Regions from separate parts of the Buttiauxella sp. AC038 genome, predicted to be linked through region 1. Evidence: predicted binding sites of a transcription regulator. Region 1 holds the regulator's gene; each other region holds the start of a gene.

Region 1 (6,636 bases):
GATGCCAGCGTATCCATGGTCAGATAACCATTGACGAAGCCGTTAGAAAACGCCGCATGTTGGTACGCTTCAGTTGCGGTGCTGATACCACCAGCAGGCCACAGAATCGCACCGACTGACAACGCTAACAGCGCGACAATTTTTACCGGAGCCAGCACATGACCAACGGTATCCAACAATTTGCCCGGATACAAAGAGATGGCCATAACAATGGCAAAATAAACCAGGCTGTAGATAAACAGAGCAAGTTCACTGCTGCCAACCAGCGGCGCAATCCCCACTTCGAAGGAGACAGTCGCTGTACGAGGTGTCGCAAACAGTGGTCCAACGGCCAGATAACAAACGGTGGCCAACAGCACACCGGCACGGCGGCCGATTGGCGAGCTCAGGCTATCAATACCACCACCAACACGAGCGATAGCGACAATAGTCAGAACGGGCAGGCCAACTGCGGTGACCAGGAAGCCAAGGGAGGCAATCCAGACATGCTCACCAGCCTGTAAACCCACCATTGGCGGGAAAATGATATTGCCTGCTCCGACAAACAGCGCAAAGGTCATAAAGCCCAGTGCGAGGATGTCTCGAGATTTCAAATGATGAGTCATAAAATTTATACAGCCTGTGGATGTGTGGTGTTGAAAGTTTTGAAAATATTCAAATTTTTATACGGGTTAACTCGGCATAAAAGCGGCAATTGGTAGTTACGACAGCGGAAAATCCTTTCCTGGATCGGTGGAGAAGAATAGTTGTTTGAATTACCACTCAAATCCAGTCGGTCTACCAATTACAGGGGCGCAATTAAAACGCTTATAGCGTTTGAAGGCAAGAAGGGATCCAAAAACCAGATTGATATCCTTAAATTAGCCAGAAAGTTAGAGGATAAGTTTATCCATCAGAAAATATCATGGTCGTTTGTGCGGTCAAATTACAACCAATCGAGGATTATTGATTTACATCTGAGCAAAAAAAACACAGACCAGAAGACTGGCCTGTGGAAAGTTTTTTTGACACAGCCAGAGCAAGCTACTCTGGCTGAACCACTTTTTCGTTAACGATAAGACGCTCAGGCAGTACAAAGGAAAAGGTCGTTCCTTTACCCGGCTGGCTTTCAATATGAAGACGCGCATCATGATGGCTCAAGGCATGTTTCACTATCGCAAGCCCCAGCCCGCTGCCACCGGTTTGCCGTGAACGCGCTTTATCCACGCGGTAGAAACGCTCGGTCAGGCGTGGAATGTGTTCGGCTGAAATGCCCGGTCCCGTGTCCGCAACGCTAAAGCACGCCCCACCCGCAGCCCGTTTCCAGCTCACGGTAATATGTGTGCCATCTGGTGTATGGTTTACGGCGTTATAAACGAGGTTTGAAATCGCACTGCGCAATTGTTCTTCATTACCAAACACTTTTAAAGCCGGATCAATATCAAACTGTAACGTCTGTCTTTGCTGGCTGAGAGTTTGCGCTTCGCGCTCCACCACACGCAACATCAGTGGCACATCAATCTTTTCATTGAGCACCATCGCGGGTGCAGCTTCAATTTTTGACAACGTGAGAAGCTGCTTAACCAGCCCTTCCATACGCGAGGTTTGTTCGCGCATCGTGCCCAACGCTTTCTCGCGCAGCGGGCCTTCAAGGGTTTGATCCTGCATCATCTCCAGATAACCTTGCAGCACCGTTAACGGTGTACGCAGTTCATGGCTGACGTTGGCAAAGAAGTTGCGACGCGCCCCTTCAAGCTGGTGCATCTGAGTCACATCACGCGCCACCAGCAGCCACTGTTCGTCGCTATAAGGCATTACGCGAAATTCCAGATGGCGGCCATTATTGAGTACCAGTGTCAGCGGGCGAGCAAAATCTTTCTGCGACAAATAGCGGGTAAATTCAGGGTAACGCAGCAAGTTAAGGATGTTCTGCCCGTTATCATCCGGCCAGCGCAGTCCCAATAATTGTTGAGCAAGTCCATTACACCAAAAAATCGTCCCTTCTTCGGTGGTCAGTACGACCGCATCGGGCAATGATTCTGCACCGCTACGAAAGCGCTTAATCAAATTGCCTAATTCTTTTCGGCGCTTTTTATTACGCAGTTGCATCTGATGCAGGCCGTACAACAGCGGGTCCCAACTCCCCCGCCCCGGCGGAGGCGTCATGCTACGATCAACCCACAACCACCACGACAGACGTAGCAGATTCCAGAAATGCCAAACCAGCAGCCCAGTGACTGCCAGTAATAAAAACCAAGGTAAATGGCCAAAAATAAGGCCTAAAATGACGGCCGGTATACAACAGAGCACCAGCTCCAGTACCAGCCTTTTCCATGACAACCGTTCCAGCACGCGTCACTCTCCTGATAAGGAATTAAAAGCGGGTTGAGAACCGATAACCCGTACCGCGTACTGTTTGTACCATTCTGTCATGTCCACTATGTTCGAGCGCTTTGCGTAACCGACGAATATGTACGTCAACCGTTCGGTCTTCGACATAAACATTGGTGCCCCATACATGATTGAGCAATTGTTCACGGCTATACACCCGCTCCGGGTGTGTCATAAAGAAGTGCAGTAGCTTAAATTCTGTTGGCCCCATATCCAATGGGTTTTCCCCGGTCATCACGCGATGCGACGACGGGTCTAGAATCAGCCCCTGCATATCGATCACTTCTTCTACCGCCATCGGAGAGATACGGCGCATCACAGCTTTAATACGCGCCACCAACTCTTTCGGAGAAAACGGCTTAGTAATATAGTCATCGGCCCCGACTTCGAGACCTCGCACACGGTCTTCCTCTTCCCCACGCGCAGTCAGCATCATCACCGGTATATCACGCGTCATAGCTTCACGTTTCAGGTGCTTAATAAACTGAATACCGGAGCCGCCTGGCAGCATCCAGTCCAGCAGAATCAGATCGGGGAAAGGTTCGATAAGCAAGTTCACTGCACTGTCATAATCTTCCGCTTCAACTGGCTGAAAACCGTTTTGCTCAAGCACAAAACTGACCATCTCGCGGATTGGAGCTTCATCTTCTACGACCAGAATGCGTTTCGCCATGATTTGTCTTGTCCAGGGAATAATTATTGTTGTTTCAATGCGGTGCCATTATGCGTCAGATTTATGACAGATTTATGAAAAAAATGACTGTTCAGCAACCCATCAATTTCATTTATGACACAGAGACATATGCCGTTTTCGCCTTGCCCCTGCATCTTCAAGGGCGACGTGTATATAATCGGGACTTCATTTTTAAGCCACCGGACAGGTCATGCGCATAATTCACACATCAGACTGGCATCTTGGTCAAAATTTTTATACCAAAAGTCGCGGTCCTGAGCACCAGGCGTTTCTTGAATGGCTGCTCAAAGCTGCCGTTGAAAATGATGTGGATGCCATAATCGTTGCGGGTGATATTTTTGATACCGGCTCACCGCCAAGCTATGCGCGAGAACTGTATAACCGCTTTGTGGTGCAACTCCAGGCGACGGGATGCTCGCTCGTGGTGCTGGCAGGAAACCATGATTCAGTGGCGACGCTCAACGAATCCCGCGAGCTTATGGCCTGCCTGAATACATATGTGATTGCCAGTGCCCGCCATGATGCAAGCCAGCAAGCTATCCGGCTCAATACCAAAAGCGGCCAGGCGGGTGCGATTCTGTGCCCAATCCCGTTTTTGCGCCCACGCGATATTCAAAGCAGCCAGGCGGGGCTGTCCGGCCATGAAAAACAGCGTTCTTTAATGGAAGCCATTAGCGAACATTATCAGCAGTGTTATCGCGCAGCCTGCGATTTGCGCGCTGACGCGAAGCTGCCGATTATCGCCACCGGGCATTTAACGACCGTCGGCGTGACAAAAAGCGATGCAGTGCGTGACATCTATATTGGCACGCTTGATGCCTTCCCGGCGCAGCATTTCCCGAATGCCGATTACATAGCGCTTGGCCATATTCATCGTGCGCAATTAATTGGCGGCACCGAACATATCCGTTACAGCGGTTCACCTATTCCGCTAAGTTTTGACGAAACCGGCAAGACCAAGAGCGTTTATCTGGTTGAGTTTGCCGAGGGTAAACTTCATGAGGTCACCCCACTGACTGTTCCAGTTAGCCAGCCGTTAGCGGTTATCAAAGGCTCGCTGTCTGAAATTGAACAGCAACTAGAACAGTGGCGCGATGCCCCGGCAGAACCCAAAGTGTGGCTGGATATCGAAATCGCCACCGATGAATACCTGCATGATATGCAACGCCATATCCAGCAAATCACCGAAACGCTGCCAGTAGAAGTGGTGTTGCTGCGCCGTAGCCGTGAGCAGCGCGAACGCGTTATCGCCCAGCAGCATAAAGAAACCCTGAGTGAACTCACCGTTGAGGAAGTTTTTGAACGCCGCCTGGTTCAGGAAGAGACCACCGAGGAGCGTGCGCAGCGCTTGCGCACCCTGTTTGCTCAAACCGTTGCCAGTCTGCATGACACGGAGGAACAGGCATGAAAATCCTTAGCCTACGGTTAAAAAACCTCAACTCCCTGAAAGGGGAATGGAAAATTGATTTCACCAGCGAGCCTTTTGCCAGCAACGGATTGTTTGCTATAACCGGGCCAACTGGTGCGGGGAAAACCACGCTGCTCGATGCTATCTGCCTCGCGCTTTATCACAAGACGCCGCGCCTCAATACCGTCTCACAGTCGCAAAATGATCTGATGACTCGCGATACAGCCGAATGTCTGGCGGAAGTGGAGTTTGAAGTAAAAGGTGTTGCCTACCGCGCATTCTGGAGCCAGAACCGGGCACGCAACGCGGTAAACGGCAATCTACAAGCCCCGCGTGTGGAGCTGGCAGAAGTAGCCAGCGGCAAAATAGTCGCCGATAAGGTCAAAGATAAGCTCGAGATCACCGCCAAATTGACCGGGCTGGATTACGACCGCTTTACCCGTTCGATGATGCTATCCCAAGGGCAGTTCGCTGCCTTTTTAAATGCCGATGCCAATGACCGTGCCTCGCTGCTCGAAGAACTGACCGGCACTGAAATTTACGGCACCGTTTCTGCGGCAGTGTTCGAAAATCATAAAAATGTGCGCAGCCAACTTGAGAACCTGCAAGCCCAGGCTGCGGGTGTAGCGTTATTGAGCGAAGAGCAGCGCCAGCAGCTTGCTGAGAGTTTGCAGGCACTTACTACTGAAGAAAAAGTACAGCTTGCAGAACAACTTAAACTCCAGCAACACCAGCAGTGGCTCGGCCTGCTTTCACAGCTCACACAGAAGCATACACAGACCCAACAGGCCTTGAATGCTGCAACCCTCGCAATAACAGAGGCGGCACCGCAGTTAGAAAAACTCACCCGAGCGCAACCCGCAGAAAAACTGCGCCCGGACTGGAAACGGTTACAGGAATTACAAACCACTCTACAAGCCACGCGCATTAAAACTGAGGAAGTGAACACTCGCTTACTTCAGACAAAGGCACGCCGCCAGCAGACACGGCTCGCAGCAGCAAGCCAGGCTGCAAAACTGACTGAAGAGGATACTCAGCTTCAGGATTGGCTGAAAACCCACGGACATTTTCGCTTGTGGGGGGCAGAACTGGCAGGCTGGCGCATGGCTTTCAGCCAGCAACAGCGTGATGCCACTCAGCTACAAACTTTGCAACGAGATATCGATGCCAGCCAGAAAAAACTCGCTCTGCTGCCTGTCATTGAATTGTCTCTTAGCGCAGATGAAGTTAGTGCTCATTTACAGACGACGATTGCCGCGCGCCCTCAGCGCCAGAGGCTTGCAACGCTTCAACCGCAGCTCTCCTCATTACTCAAGCGCAAAGCTCTTCAGCAACAAGAGCTCGCCATTCTTGAGAAACAGATTACCGAAGGCGATGCGCAGCTGGTGCTTAAACGCCAGCAATATAAAGAACGCCGCCAACATGAGAGTGATTTGGAGAAAGTATGCGAATTGGAAAAACGCATTGTCAGCCTGGAAGCTGAACGCGCCCTTTTGCAACCTGAGCAACCTTGCCCACTGTGCGGCTCCACGCAACACCCGGCGGTCGCTGATTACCAGGCGATACAACCAGGTGAAAACCAGCAGCGCCTGGATAAATTAAAACTGGAAGTAGCAAGCCTTGCAGAAGCGGGCTTTGCGATGAAAGGCCAGCTTGATACACAGCGCAAACAACGTGAAAACCTGATTCATACCATCAAGACCCTGGATGAAGAAGAAAACGAGCTGCGCGCTCACTGGCAACAACTGTGCGCCAGCCTGCAATTGGTGCTGGCACCCGAAGATGATATTCAGCACTGGTTCGAAAGTGAGGAGCAGCGCGAACAGCAGCTGCATCAGCTTAGCCAGCGCATTGTGCTGGAAGAACAGCTAACTCAGGCGAAAGTCCAGCATCGTAAACTTGCCGATGAAATTGCAACCCAACGCGAAGCGCTGAACACAGCCCTGGAAAATGTTGGCCTGCAACATCCCGCTCACGGTGAAGAAAATAACTGGCTGGCGCAGCGACAGCAGGAATCGCAACTCTGGCAGCAACGCAGTGAACAGTTACCGCGTTTGCAGCAACAACTGGCAAGCCTTGAGGGTGTGTTAAATGCCTTTATTGACGATGGCACCGTGCCAGCGTTGCTATCCGAAAGCGAACAAATCGCAGCATTACAAAACTG
Region 2 (6,636 bases), 890 kb from region 1:
CAGTCAATGTTCCAGAACCTGGGCGGTCAGAAGCAAAAACCACGCAAGCTGAAAATCAAAGAGGCGATGAAACTTCTGATTGAAGAAGAAGCCGCGAAACTTGTGAACCCGGAAGAACTGAAGCAAGACGCCATTGATGCCGTCGAGCAACACGGTATCGTGTTTATCGATGAGATCGACAAGATCTGTAAGCGTGGTGGCAACAGCTCCGGCCCGGACGTTTCCCGTGAAGGCGTTCAGCGCGACTTACTGCCACTGGTCGAAGGCTGCACCGTTTCGACTAAACACGGAATGGTCAAAACTGACCACATCCTGTTTATCGCATCTGGCGCATTCCAGGTAGCAAGTCCGTCAGACCTGATCCCAGAATTGCAGGGTCGTCTGCCAATTCGTGTGGAATTGCAGGCACTGACTGTTGAAGATTTCGAGCGCATTCTGACTGAGCCGAACGCGTCTATCACCGTGCAGTACAAAGCATTGTTGGGCACCGAAGGCGTGAATATCGACTTCACCGAAGACGGTATTCGCCGCATTGCTCAGGCTGCATGGCAAGTGAACGAGTCCACCGAAAACATTGGTGCGCGTCGTCTGCACACTGTTCTGGAACGCCTGGTTGAAGACATCTCTTACGATGCCAGCGAGATGAACGGCCAGTCCATCCTGATTGATGGCGAATATGTCAGTAAACATCTGGATGAGTTGGTAGCAGATGAAGACTTGAGCCGTTTTATCCTATAATCGCGCTCAACGTATTTTCTTCATTTGAAATGGAGGGCTTATGCCCTCCATTTTTTTATATCTAACAGAGAGAACTATGAGCGAATCGCACTCTGTAAGCACGACTCAAGCCTGGCTTGAAAGCTTGCGCCCACGCACATTACCACTGGCATTTGCCTCTATCGTCTGTGGATCCGCGTTGGCTTTCTGGCAAGGCGTGTTCAACCCCACAATTGCATTGCTGGCACTGCTGACTGCCGGGTTACTGCAAATCCTCTCAAACCTGGCGAATGACTACGGTGATGCGGTAAAAGGGAGCGACAAAGAAGACAGAATCGGGCCATTGCGCGGAATGCAAAAAGGCGTGATTACCCAGGCGCAGATGAAAAAAGCGCTGATTATCACAGTGGTATTAATCTGTGTTTCTGGTCTGGCGCTGGTCGCGGTTGCTTGTCGTTCGCTGGCAGATTTTCTCGGTTTCCTGGTGCTGGGTTTACTGGCCATTATCGCGGCTATTACCTACACCGTCGGAACTCGTCCGTATGGTTACATGGGACTTGGGGACATTTCAGTACTGGTCTTCTTTGGTTGGTTAAGTGTGGCTGGTACCTGGTATCTTCAGGCTCATGCTCTCGCCCCGTTAGTGTTTTTACCCGCGACAGCTTGCGGATTACTGGCAACAGCTGTGCTGAACATCAATAACTTGCGTGATATCGACAGCGACCGTGAGAACGGTAAAAACACACTGGCTGTGCGCCTGGGCCCAGTACTTGCCCGTCGCTATCATGCCTGCCTGCTAATGGGTGCGCTGGCGTGCCTTGCGGTATTTAACCTGGTGTGGTTGCAAAGCCTCTGGGGATGGCTGTTTGTGCTTGCAGCACCGTTACTGATTAAGCAGGCGCGTTTTGTGTTACGCGAGAAGGAACCTGTTGCGATGCGCCCAATGCTTGAACGGACAGTAAAAGCCGCATTGCTTGCTAACGTATTGTTTGCGGTAGGAGTTGTGCTCAGCACGGTGTCGCTTTAGCTGACAAATATCAATTAACAATTGATGATTTTGCCAACAGTTGAGATTAAGCGATATACTGACAACTCATGCAGCAACAGAACCTTAATCCTATGAAATATGATACTTCCGAGCTTTGCGACATCTACCAGGAAGATGTCAACGTCGTTGAACCGCTGTTTTCCAACTTCGGTGGGCGGTCGTCCTTTGGCGGGCAAATCATCACAGTGAAATGTTTCGAGGACAACGGATTGTTGTATGATCTGCTCGAACAAAATGGCCGTGGCCGAGTGCTGGTCATCGATGGTGGCGGCTCTGTTCGCCGTGCTTTGATTGACGCAGAACTTGCCCGTCTGGCGACTCAAAATGAGTGGGAAGGCATCGTGGTATACGGTGCAGTACGCCAGGTAGATGACCTGGAAGAACTGGATATTGGTATTCAGGCAATTGCCGCTATTCCGGTAGGTTCAGCAGGCGTTGGCGTTGGTGAAAGTGATGTGCGCGTTAACTTTGGCGGCGTGACATTCTTCTCCGGCGACCATCTGTATGCGGATAACACCGGCATTATCCTTTCCGAAGATCCCCTCGATATTGAATAACCCAATCGAATAACAAAACGGGCGCCCTAAGGCGCCCGTTCTTTTTCTGGTCGAATAAATCGATACCCTAAATAATTCAAGTTGCAGGACAAAAGGCTTCAGACTTTTGAACAGCGCTTGCGCTGGCCCCACCGGGGCGAGGCTCAGCCGAGTAATGCGGCAATTGAGTGAATCCCCAGGAGCTTACTAAAGTAAGTGACTGGGGTGAACGAAAACAGCCAACGCCCCTGCTGCTTGAAGTATGACGGGTATTAGACTTCTTCCATCTTACCCAGCAGCGCATGCAGACGATCCTGCCAAACGTGCTGCTGTTCTTTCAGAGAATTATTTTCGCGCACTAATTCTTCATGGTTGCTCTGAGACTGCTGAACTTGCTGAGACAAATTGTTGTTGGTCTCTTTCAGCTCTTCAATTTCCATTTGCAGCAGGGTAATGGTATCAATCGCCTGCTGTACTTTTGCTTCCAGTTTCTCAAACACTTCAAATGACATTTCTGAACCTCTTCTGAATTGCAAGGCGTTGATGGATGTCTATACCCGTTAGCATTCGAGTTGCAGGTAGGCGGCCAGGGAGCTTATCCCGATGAGCTTACTTCAGTAAGTGATTCGGGTAACTGAGCGCAGCCAACGCCCCTGCAGCTTGAAGGATGATGGGTATAAATCCCCGTTCCGGATATTCCCCGAAGACACCTTATGAATATATGCGCTCCACGCAGCGTGTCTCGATTGTAAGTAGCGTAAGTAGCCGTGTCCAGCGAGTTCAAGCGCTCTTTGCATAACATAACGTTTTTCAGCATATGCCGAATGACCATGAGCGCTAAAATCACTATTTGTTAACGCATTGATTACTTCCATGAGCGTTTGCGTTGTCTTTTCTGGGTGATAATGCGCACACTTCAGCGCGAAATCGCTCATTTTTATGACGAACAACACAAATTTAAAGTTCGATATTTCTCGTTTATGTTCGTTAACGATAAATTAACACTATGCCTACATGGCACCTGCGCGGCAGGGAAGCCCGAACAAACAATAATCATTAATTTTGCCTTCAGGACCCTACTATGAGTCAGTCAGCTCCATCAACCTTGAAAGGTCAGTGCATCGCCGAGTTCATGGGTACCGCGTTGTTGATTTTCTTTGGTGTCGGATGTGTCGCCGCCTTAAAAGTCGCGGGCGCAAGCTTCGGGCAGTGGGAAATCAGTATCATCTGGGGTTTGGGAGTAGCTATGGCTATCTACCTGACTGCAGGAGTTTCCGGTGCACATCTTAACCCGGCGGTGACTATCGCACTTTGCCTGTTCGCATGCTTCGATAAACGCAAAGTGGTGCCGTTTATTCTTTCGCAAGTTGCAGGTGCGTTCTGTGCCGCAGCTTTGGTCTATGGCCTGTATTACAATTTATTCCTCGATTACGAGCAGACGCACCACATGGTACGCGGCAGTGTGGAAAGCCTGGATTTGGCAGGTATCTTCTCAACCTACCCTAACCCACACATCAATCTTGTGCAGGCGTTTGCCGTAGAGATGGTGATCACAGCCATTCTGATGGGCGTTATTCTGGCGCTGACTGACGATGGCAACGGCATCCCGCGTGGCCCGTTAGCACCATTGCTGATTGGCTTACTGATTGCGGTAATCGGTGCCTCAATGGGTCCGTTGACCGGATTTGCGATGAATCCAGCACGTGACTTTGGCCCGAAACTTTTCGCCTGGTTAGCTGGCTGGGGCGATGTCGCCTTCACCGGTGGCCGCGATATTCCTTACTTCCTGGTGCCTGTATTTGGCCCGATTGTAGGCGCGGCTCTAGGTGCGTTTGGTTACCGTAAACTGATTGGCCACCATTTACCTTGTGATGTTTGTGTTGAAGATGAAGAAAAATCCAGCACATCCACACAACAAAATGCTTCTTTGTAAGACTGACTGCAGGACAAAATTATGACCCACGAAAAAAAATATATTGTCGCACTCGATCAGGGCACAACCAGCTCCCGCGCCGTCGTCCTGGATCATGATGCCAACGTTGTTAGCGTGTCACAGCGCGAGTTTCAGCAAATCTATCCAAAAGCTGGATGGGTAGAGCACGACCCAATGGAGATTTGGGCAACACAAAGCTCCACGCTTGTAGAAGTGCTGGCTAAAGCGGACATCAACTCCGACCAAATCGCCGCAATAGGTATCACTAACCAGCGTGAAACCGCGATTGTCTGGGAAAAAGAGACCGGCAAACCAATTTATAACGCCATCGTCTGGCAGTGCCGTCGTACCGCAGAGATCTGCGAGCAGCTCAAACGCGACGGCCTGGAAGAGTACATCAAATCAGCAACCGGGCTGGTTGTTGACCCGTATTTCTCCGGCACCAAAGTGAAGTGGATTCTTGATCACGTTGAAGGTTCCCGCGAACGCGCGCGCCGTGGCGAATTGCTGTTTGGTACGGTCGATACCTGGCTTATCTGGAAAATGACTCAAGGGCGCGTGCACGTTACTGACTACACCAACGCCTCCCGAACCATGTTGTTTAACATCCACGATCTCACCTGGGATGACCGCATGCTCGAAGCGCTGGATATCCCACGCGAGATGCTGCCAGAAGTGCGTAAATCCTCCGAAGTTTACGGCCAGACCAACATCGGTGGTAAAGGCGGTACGCGTATTCCTATCGCCGGGATCGCCGGTGACCAGCAGGCGGCACTCTTCGGCCAGCTGTGCGTGAAGGAAGGGATGGCGAAAAACACCTACGGCACCGGCTGCTTTATGCTGATGAACACCGGAACTCAGGCGGTTAAATCGACTCACGGTTTGTTGACGACGATTGCTTGCGGCCCACGCGGTGAAGTGAACTATGCGCTGGAAGGCGCAGTATTCATGGGCGGCGCGTCTATCCAGTGGCTACGCGATGAGATGAAACTGATTAGCGACGCGACTGATTCCGAGTACTTTGCAACGAAAGTCAAAGACACCAACGGCGTATATGTCGTCCCTGCGTTTACCGGTCTGGGCGCTCCTTACTGGGACCCGTATGCCCGTGGCGCTATCTTCGGTCTGACTCGTGGCGTCAATGCAAACCATATTATCCGCGCAACACTTGAGTCCATCGCTTATCAGACGCGTGACGTACTGGAAGCGATGCAGGCTGATGCTGATATTCGCCTGCACGCTCTGCGTGTGGACGGTGGTGCGGTGGCGAACAACTTCCTGATGCAATTCCAGGCCGACATTTTAGGTACACGCGTTGAGCGCCCTGAAGTGCGTGAAGTCACGGCGTTAGGTGCTGCTTATCTTGCAGGCCTGGCCGTTGGTTTCTGGCAGAACCTGGATGAAGTCAGCGAGAAAGCGGTTATCGAAAAAGAGTTCCGCCCGGGTATCGAAACCACCGAACGTAACGTCCGTTATGCTGGCTGGAAAAAAGCAGTTAAGCGTGCGCTGGCGTGGGAAGACCACGACGAAAGTTAAGTTCTGACACCACCAACCTACTCTCTCCCTATTCCGGGGAGAGAGTAGAGGTGAGTGAGTTCTGAATCCACAGCAACACTCCGCCTTCCCCGACGATTCCTCACCTGTGCTAAAATGCGTCGCAATTAAGCTTCTTAAAATGAGTGTGCGATGAGACGAGAACTGGCGATTGAATTTTCCCGCGTAACTGAAGCCGCAGCACTGGCTGGTTATAAATGGTTGGGCCGTGGCGATAAAAATACGGCGGATGGCGCAGCCGTTCACGCCATGCGTATCATGCTTAATCAGGTCAATATTGATGGCCAGATTGTGATTGGTGAAGGAGAAATCGACGAAGCGCCGATGCTCTACATTGGCGAAAAAGTCGGGACCGGCCAGGGTGATGCAGTAGATATCGCGGTTGACCCGATTGAAGGCACACGGATGACCGCCATGGGTCAGGCCAACGCGCTGGCGGTGCTGGCTGTGGGTGACAAAGGTAGTTTCCTCAACGCCCCAGACATGTACATGGAAAAACTGATTGTTGGCCCTGGCGCTAAAGGCATTATCGACCTCAATCTGCCGCTGGCTGAAAACCTCTATAACATCGCCGTTGCGCTCAACAAGCCATTGAGCGAACTCACCGTAACTATTCTCGCCAAACCGCGCCACGACGCCACCATTGCCGAACTGCAAAAGCTTGGCGTGCGCGTTTTCGCCATTCCTGATGGTGATGTTGCGGCATCCATTCTGACCTGTATGCCTGATAGCGAAGTCGATGTGATGTACGGTATCGGCGGCGCACCTGAGGGCGTGATTTCTGCAGCAGTTATTCGCGCATTGGATGGCGACATGCAAGGCCGCTTGTTAGCTCGTCACCACGTCAA
Region 3 (6,636 bases), 1.9 Mb from region 1:
TCGGGTCAGCCCAGATTGCTTTTACCGGGACGCTCACCGCCAAAGGTCTGCCATTGCGGTCTTCTATCATTCCACGCGGTACGACGATGGGTTCTTCACGTAATGAACGCATGTCTTCCTGCTTAACCAGATTTTCGGGCGAGATGATTTGCAACCAGGCAACACGCCCCAGTAAGAACACCAGACACATAAAGATAGCGATGCAAAGAAGAGCAAAACGCCACTGAATAAAATTACCCACGATTCCAGGGGCGGTTTTTCTCACATTCAATCCTTAACGACAACTAAGCGATTGAAAATTTAAACATAATGGGGAAACTAACCAGACAGGAACAGTGCTACAAGATGCGCTGCTTTGCTACAAGACATAACTGAGAGAGCTTTCCAGAAACACATAGAAAAATAATGGTCAACATTCAGACATGAAAAAGCCCCGCTACAAGAGCGAGGCTTTCATCAAAATTTGGCGTTATTCGCGCCAGGTCTAATTCAGACGAATTAGATAGCAGTTACGTTAACCGCTGCAGGGCCTTTCTGGCCGTCCTGGATTTCGAACTCAACGTTCTGGCCTTCAGCCAAAGTTTTGAAGCCGTTACCCTGGATTGCAGAGAAGTGTACGAACACATCTTTGCTGCCGTCAGCAGGAGTAATGAAACCAAAACCTTTAGACTCGTTGAACCACTTAACTTGACCTTTAATCTTTGCCATTTTGCAAAATTCCTTAGATTGTTTTCTTTGCCCGGAGGCATAACTTAGCTAAAACAGAGACATTACTGCATGAGGCACTAATATAAGGCTCGGCAGAGAAGCGGTATTCAACGACAACGTGTTTACTCAGAACTTCTTTACTGAAAATGCCACACATAAACAGAACTGTACCTCGTTTAACCCAACGTGTTATCACATACAACGCAATCAATGGCAAGCCATTTTTCGGCGTGTATCGATCTGTCGCACAAATTCCGAAACTCATATTGTAATGAAAATGAAATGCACAATTTGTGCATAGATTAACAGTAAACAATGATGATTCCGTGCATTCATATGACGACCACAGACAACGTTTTTACCATAGCCCAAAGATATCTTTTCGTCCAGGCGAAGTGCGAAAAAGTCGCTATCACCGGCATTATGCTTATGATTTTTTTAGCATAGCTATGCAAAAAATGAACAATCTCACATTGCTACTAAAACAATATAACTGGTATAAGAAATAGCGAGAATGGAAAAATGAATAAAGCTTGAGCAGTTGTCTGTTTATATTGCACCAAAAGAATGAAAGTTTAATCAACCCATGCTTCATGATGAGGCAATAAAAACGTTTCGCTATATTTTCATGTAATAAAGTAACCAAAAGATAGCTCGTAATAGCGTCTTAAAAATTTTTAATAATGTTTAAGTCTTAATTTTAAATAAGTGTGAACTTTGACCAATACACAACGGCGAAAAGAGTCGCCCATCCTCACCTTCATCATCAAGAGCGGTTAGTAACTCTTGCGGTGGCATGTCCAGTGATTCATCAGCCAGTTCAAATACTCCCCAATGGATAGGAACCGTAAAAGGCCTGCCCAACTGCTGCCAAAGCGTAACCGCCTGCTGCGGATCCATATGATGGCTACTCATGAACCAGCGCGGGGAATAAGCACCTATTGGTATCAATGCCGCATCCAGGGAGCCTCTGAACAAAGCAATATCAGCAAGTCCTGCTGTATAGCCTGTATCACCGCTAAACCATATCCTTAAGTGACTACTTTCGATAATCCACCCGCACCACAAACTCCGGTTACGATCCCAGAATGAACGCATGCTCCAGTGCTGTGCCGGCACCGCTGTAAAAGTCATTCCTTGCAGGGTAAAGCTCTGCCACCAGTCAAGCTCAGTTACATGGCGTATACCACGACGGGTAAACCACTGCTTTAAGCCCAGCGGGACAAAGAAATGAGTGTCGGGGAAACGACGGACAATCTGTTGAATGGTGGAACGGTCCAGATGATCGTAATGATTATGTGAAATCAAAACAGCATCAAGTTGATGCAATTCATTGATATGAATTGGGGATGGAGTCTTGCGCTTAGGGCCTGCAAACGATAATGGGGAAGCTCGCTGGGACAACACGGGGTCGGTAAGTAAATACAGGCCATTGATACGCAACAATACCGTTGCATGCCCTAACCACCACAGCCGGTCATCTTCTCCCTGGAGTTCAGCCTTTTGCCACCAACGTTCAGTGAAGGCGGCATAACCATTACTCGGAGGATGGGGCAATCCCTGCGCTTTTCGCTCTTTACGCCAACGTTCAACATCACCCGGTTTTCGTAAGCTTGACTCCAGATTACGAAAACCGTCAATTTGGTGATGAGATTTTAGGGGATCAAACCAAGGATTTTTCCACCGCATGGTCACTCCACAGCAACACAAACAGGTTAATCAGGATTAGCGCTCAGCGACCAGACGAATAAAATCATCTTCCACTTCGTCATCTTCCTTTGCTACTTCTGGTGCTTCCTTGACTACTTCAGGCTCGTTCGCTTCACACAAACGTCGTAACAGTGCAGTCTGCCGCTTTTGCTGATCCAGCAACTCTTCAAGAAGCTCGATCTGTTCATTGGTGCGGCTACTTGCACGGTTAACAAAGAACCACATTACGAGGCCGATAACCAGTACCACCAGGGAAACTGTCAGGGACACGATATTCAACGCGCCAACACTTAATTCGTTCATATTACCACCTCAGCAAAACGCGCTATTCTACACCTGCCGGGTCTTAAGGTAAGCACTATGTGGATAAAAACACACTACCAGGGAATAAATTTATTAATTGTACAAATGCCGCTGAAAAATTGTACATCCTGATCGCACATTACATTGACCATTTGGGTCCATAGCAGCATGCAGACGAAAAAAACCGCAATCAGAATAAGCCATCTGTACTTTCTCACTACACTCTCCACCTCTTTCCTATTTATTGTAAAGTCTGACATAGACAGCCTAAACGACACATAACTCTCACGTATATTATTTAAGAATCATCACATTGCTAGTACAGTGCAATCCGCTACGCTTAGAAGTCTAATTACTTAATAATAAGAGGCACCTATGCGTATTGTGATCCGCACTATTATTGTAATAGCGCTTTTGTGGATCGGTTTACTCCTCTCTGGATATGGAGTTTTGATTGGAAGTCATGAAAATGCTGCAGGTATGGGGCTTCAATGCAAATACCTAACTGCTCGAAATGTCACCACCGCACAATTTGTTCATACCAGTAGTGGAATTATCGGACTTAGCGATTGCCCAGTATTGCGTAAAAGTGATGAAGTTATCGATACGGGTAACTAGGAACATATAAAGAAAACGCCGCTAAATAGCGGCGTTTTCTCTTTCATCAGAATGGATATTCGTGATAACCCATTTGTTCAGAAATAGTTCGCGCTGCGTCATGAAGCATCGCTACATATTCATGGAGCCTGTCTTCAGAAAAACGAAGTGTCGGGAATGAAATACTCAAACCGGCAATAACAACTCCAAATCGGTCAAAAACAGGTACGCCGATGCAGCGTAAACCTTCTTCCTGTTCTTGGTTATCTTCACCGTAACCCTGCTCACGCACGGTATCCAGAACGTCCAACAATTCGTCGGTACTCATGATAGTGCGCTCAGTGCTGCGGTTATATTCCACATCAGCAAGGATTTCACGCACTTCATTGCGATCGCGCCACGCCAGAAGCACTTTACCAATCGCGGTGCTGTACAATGGGTTACGACGACCGATGCGCGAGTACATGCGCAGGTTGTACATAGAGTCAATCTTATGGATATAGACAATACTGTCTTCATCCAACGCACCCAAGTGGATGGTTTCTTTCGTCAAACGCGATAGTTCTCGCATTTGAATGTCTGCGCTACGAATCAAATCAACGTTCTGCAATGCACGCGCACCCAGCTCAAACAGCTTTAGGGTTAGCGAGTATTTTTCAGATTCGCCTTCCTGAGCAACATAACCCAGGGATTTCATAGTCTGCAAAAAGCGATAGACGGTGCTTTTTGACATCATTACGCGTTGCGATAATTCAGTAATACCAATTTCGCGTTCTTCGCCAAGCGCCTGTAAAATGCCAAAAACTTTCAGGACAGAAGAGACAGAATCAGGTTGTTTATCCAGATCTGCGATAGCCATTAAATCACCTCGATCGCATTTGTTTTATAAAAATCAGAACTGGTTTTTAGTATAAGTTGACTACCATGTCATCGCAATGAATCTATTCTATTTCGTTACAAATCTGCGACATATCCCTTAAATTTAGTGCTATTATTATTGCTCTTCGAATAAATCACCCATGAAGTTAAATTTCCCTTATGGATAAAACCCTTGCTGATGGGCTGCCAATACCGCAGCGCTATGGTGCTATTTTGGCCATTGCGTTGGGTATCACAATGGCAGTTCTGGATGGCGTGATCGCAAACGTAGCACTTCCAACTATTGCCCGAGAACTAAACGCCAGTCCGGCAGAATCCATCTGGATAGTGAACAGCTATCAAATCGCGATAATTATTTCGTTACTGTCGATGTCATTCTTAGGCGATATTTTTGGTTATCGCCGGGTATATCAGTGCGGGCTGATTCTGTTTTGCATGACATCACTATTCTGTGCGCTGTCGAATTCATTGCCCATGTTGACGTTTGCTCGTGTGCTTCAGGGCTTTGGCGGTGCCGCATTAATGAGCGTCAATACTGCTCTCATCAGGCTTATCTACCCGCAAAGACATCTCGGCCGCGGAATGGGAATTAACTCGTTTATTGTCGCCGTATCCTCAGCTGCCGGGCCAACTATTGCCGCCGCTATTCTTTCTGTCGCGTCTTGGAAATGGCTGTTTTTGATTAATGTGCCAATTGGTATTCTCGCGCTATTGCTAGCAATTCGTTTTCTACCTCCCAATCAACAAAAATCACAGGGCCAACGCTTTGATATCCCCAGCGCGATTATGAATGCCTTGACGTTCGGTCTGTTGATCTCGGCAATTAGTGGTTTTGCCCAAGGGCAGTCAGGGTGGCTGATCATTTCCGAGCTCGTTGCATTAGCTGTGATTGGCTTCTTCTTTATTCGTCGCCAACTGAAACTGCCCTTCCCTCTGTTACCCGTGGATTTATTGCGTATTCCTGTATTTTCATTATCTATGGGAACGTCCGTTTGTTCCTTCGCCGCTCAAATGCTAGCGATGGTTTCACTTCCCTTCTTCCTGCAATCAACATTAGGACGCAGCGAAGTCGAAACGGGTCTGCTTCTCACACCGTGGCCAATTGCAACAATGATAATGGCTCCGGTTGCAGGTCATTTGATTGGGCGAGTACATGCAGGGCTGCTGGGTGGGCTCGGGCTTGTTATTATGGCATTCGGTTTATTTGCTTTAGCGCTGTTACCACACAACCCTACCGATATCGATATCATCTGGCGCATGCTTTTGTGCGGTGCTGGGTTCGGTTTGTTCCAGTCACCTAATAACCACACCATTATTTCTTCAGCGCCGCGTAACCGCAGCGGCGGTGCTAGTGGCATGTTAGGCACGGCTCGTTTATTAGGACAGAGTTGCGGTGCAGCCCTGGTGGCTTTGATGTTCAACCTTTTCGCGATTCACGGAACGCATGCCTCGCTTTTACTGGCAGGGAGTTTTGCAACCATCGCCGCCATTGTCAGCAGTTTACGCATGTCCCAACCTACGACTTCGCAGGCATAAAAAAAGCGTGCCAGCGATGGCACGCTTTTTTACCACGTTTTACGACTACTTCAGGTATTCGCCGTTACGCAGCGCTTCAATACGTTTATCCAACGGTGGGTGAGTCATGAACAATTCACTCATAGACTTCGCCTTACCATTGATACAAAACGCCATCATGCTGCTGGCTTCTTGCGGTTCATAGCTGGTTTTCAGGCGCTGCAGTGCGGCAATCATTTTTTCACGACCGACCAATTTTGCAGATCCGGCATCAGCATGGAATTCACGGTGACGTGAGAACCACATTGTGATGATGCTCGCCAGAATACCAAATACCAGTTCCAGAACAGTCGCAATGGCAAAATAGACAAACGGGTTGCCGTTGTTGCTCTCACCTTCATCCCGATTACCAGACAAGAAGCCAGAAGCGACTTGCGCGATGATACGAGAAATAAAGATTACGAAGGTGTTCACCACGCCCTGAATCAGCGTCATGGTTACCATGTCGCCATTCGCGATATGGCTGATTTCGTGTGCGATAACCGCTTCTGCTTCATCACGGCTCATGTTCTGCAGAAGACCGGTGCTAACAGCAACAAGCGATGCATTACGACGAGCGCCGGTGGCAAACGCATTAATATCTGGCGCATGGTAAATAGCCACCTGCGGCATGGCGATACCCGCTTGCTGAGACTGTTGGCGCACTGTTTCCATCAGCCAGCGCTCTGTTTCATTGCGCGGTTGCTCAATCACTTCCCCGCCCACTGAACGCAATGCCATCCATTTGGACATCAGTAATGAGATGATTGAACCACCAAAGCCAAACAACACCGCCATGATCATCAGACCCTGCACGCTGCTCGACTGGATCCCCGTCAGGCTTAGCACTAGCCCGAAAACGACCATGACTGCAAGGTTGGTCAA

The links. The regulator PhoB, encoded in region 1, activates phosphate uptake and scavenging genes when phosphate is short. The targets are predictions, from matches to a motif close to CTGTCATAAAACTGNCNNAT.
Region 2: the regulator PhoB is predicted to act here: its motif matches at 3,228-3,247, upstream of AC0IXI_RS23035 (MIP/aquaporin family protein).
Region 3: the regulator PhoB is predicted to act here: its motif matches at 4,270-4,289, upstream of kdgR (DNA-binding transcriptional regulator KdgR).

What each region holds. Positions count from the first base shown of each region.
Region 1 is NZ_CEEDCQ010000001.1:3,980,643-3,987,278, forward strand. It holds gene brnQ (branched-chain amino acid transporter carrier protein BrnQ) at 1-605, opposite strand, end outside; gene phoR (phosphate regulon sensor histidine kinase PhoR) at 1,024-2,331, opposite strand; gene phoB (phosphate response regulator transcription factor PhoB) at 2,354-3,043, opposite strand; gene sbcD (exonuclease subunit SbcD) at 3,255-4,472, shown strand; gene sbcC (exonuclease subunit SbcC) at 4,469-6,636, shown strand, end outside.
Region 2 is NZ_CEEDCQ010000001.1:4,872,891-4,879,526, forward strand. It holds gene hslU (HslU--HslV peptidase ATPase subunit) at 1-738, shown strand, start outside; gene menA (1,4-dihydroxy-2-naphthoate polyprenyltransferase) at 815-1,744, shown strand; gene rraA (ribonuclease E activity regulator RraA) at 1,837-2,322, shown strand; gene zapB (septal ring assembly protein ZapB) at 2,574-2,813, opposite strand; gene AC0IXI_RS23035 (MIP/aquaporin family protein) at 3,383-4,234, shown strand; gene glpK (glycerol kinase GlpK) at 4,256-5,770, shown strand; gene glpX (class II fructose-bisphosphatase) at 5,921-6,636, shown strand, end outside.
Region 3 is NZ_CEEDCQ010000001.1:2,110,032-2,116,667, reverse strand. It holds gene ftsI (peptidoglycan glycosyltransferase FtsI) at 1-265, opposite strand, end outside; gene cspE (transcription antiterminator/RNA stability regulator CspE) at 499-708, opposite strand; gene AC0IXI_RS10095 (DUF2627 domain-containing protein) at 722-865, opposite strand; gene AC0IXI_RS10090 (MBL fold metallo-hydrolase) at 1,396-2,397, opposite strand; gene AC0IXI_RS10085 (YebO family protein) at 2,434-2,721, opposite strand; gene mgrB (PhoP/PhoQ regulatory lipoprotein MgrB) at 2,796-2,939, opposite strand; gene AC0IXI_RS10075 (YobH family protein) at 3,097-3,339, shown strand; gene kdgR (DNA-binding transcriptional regulator KdgR) at 3,386-4,177, opposite strand; gene AC0IXI_RS10065 (MFS transporter) at 4,357-5,733, shown strand; gene htpX (protease HtpX) at 5,779-6,636, opposite strand, start outside.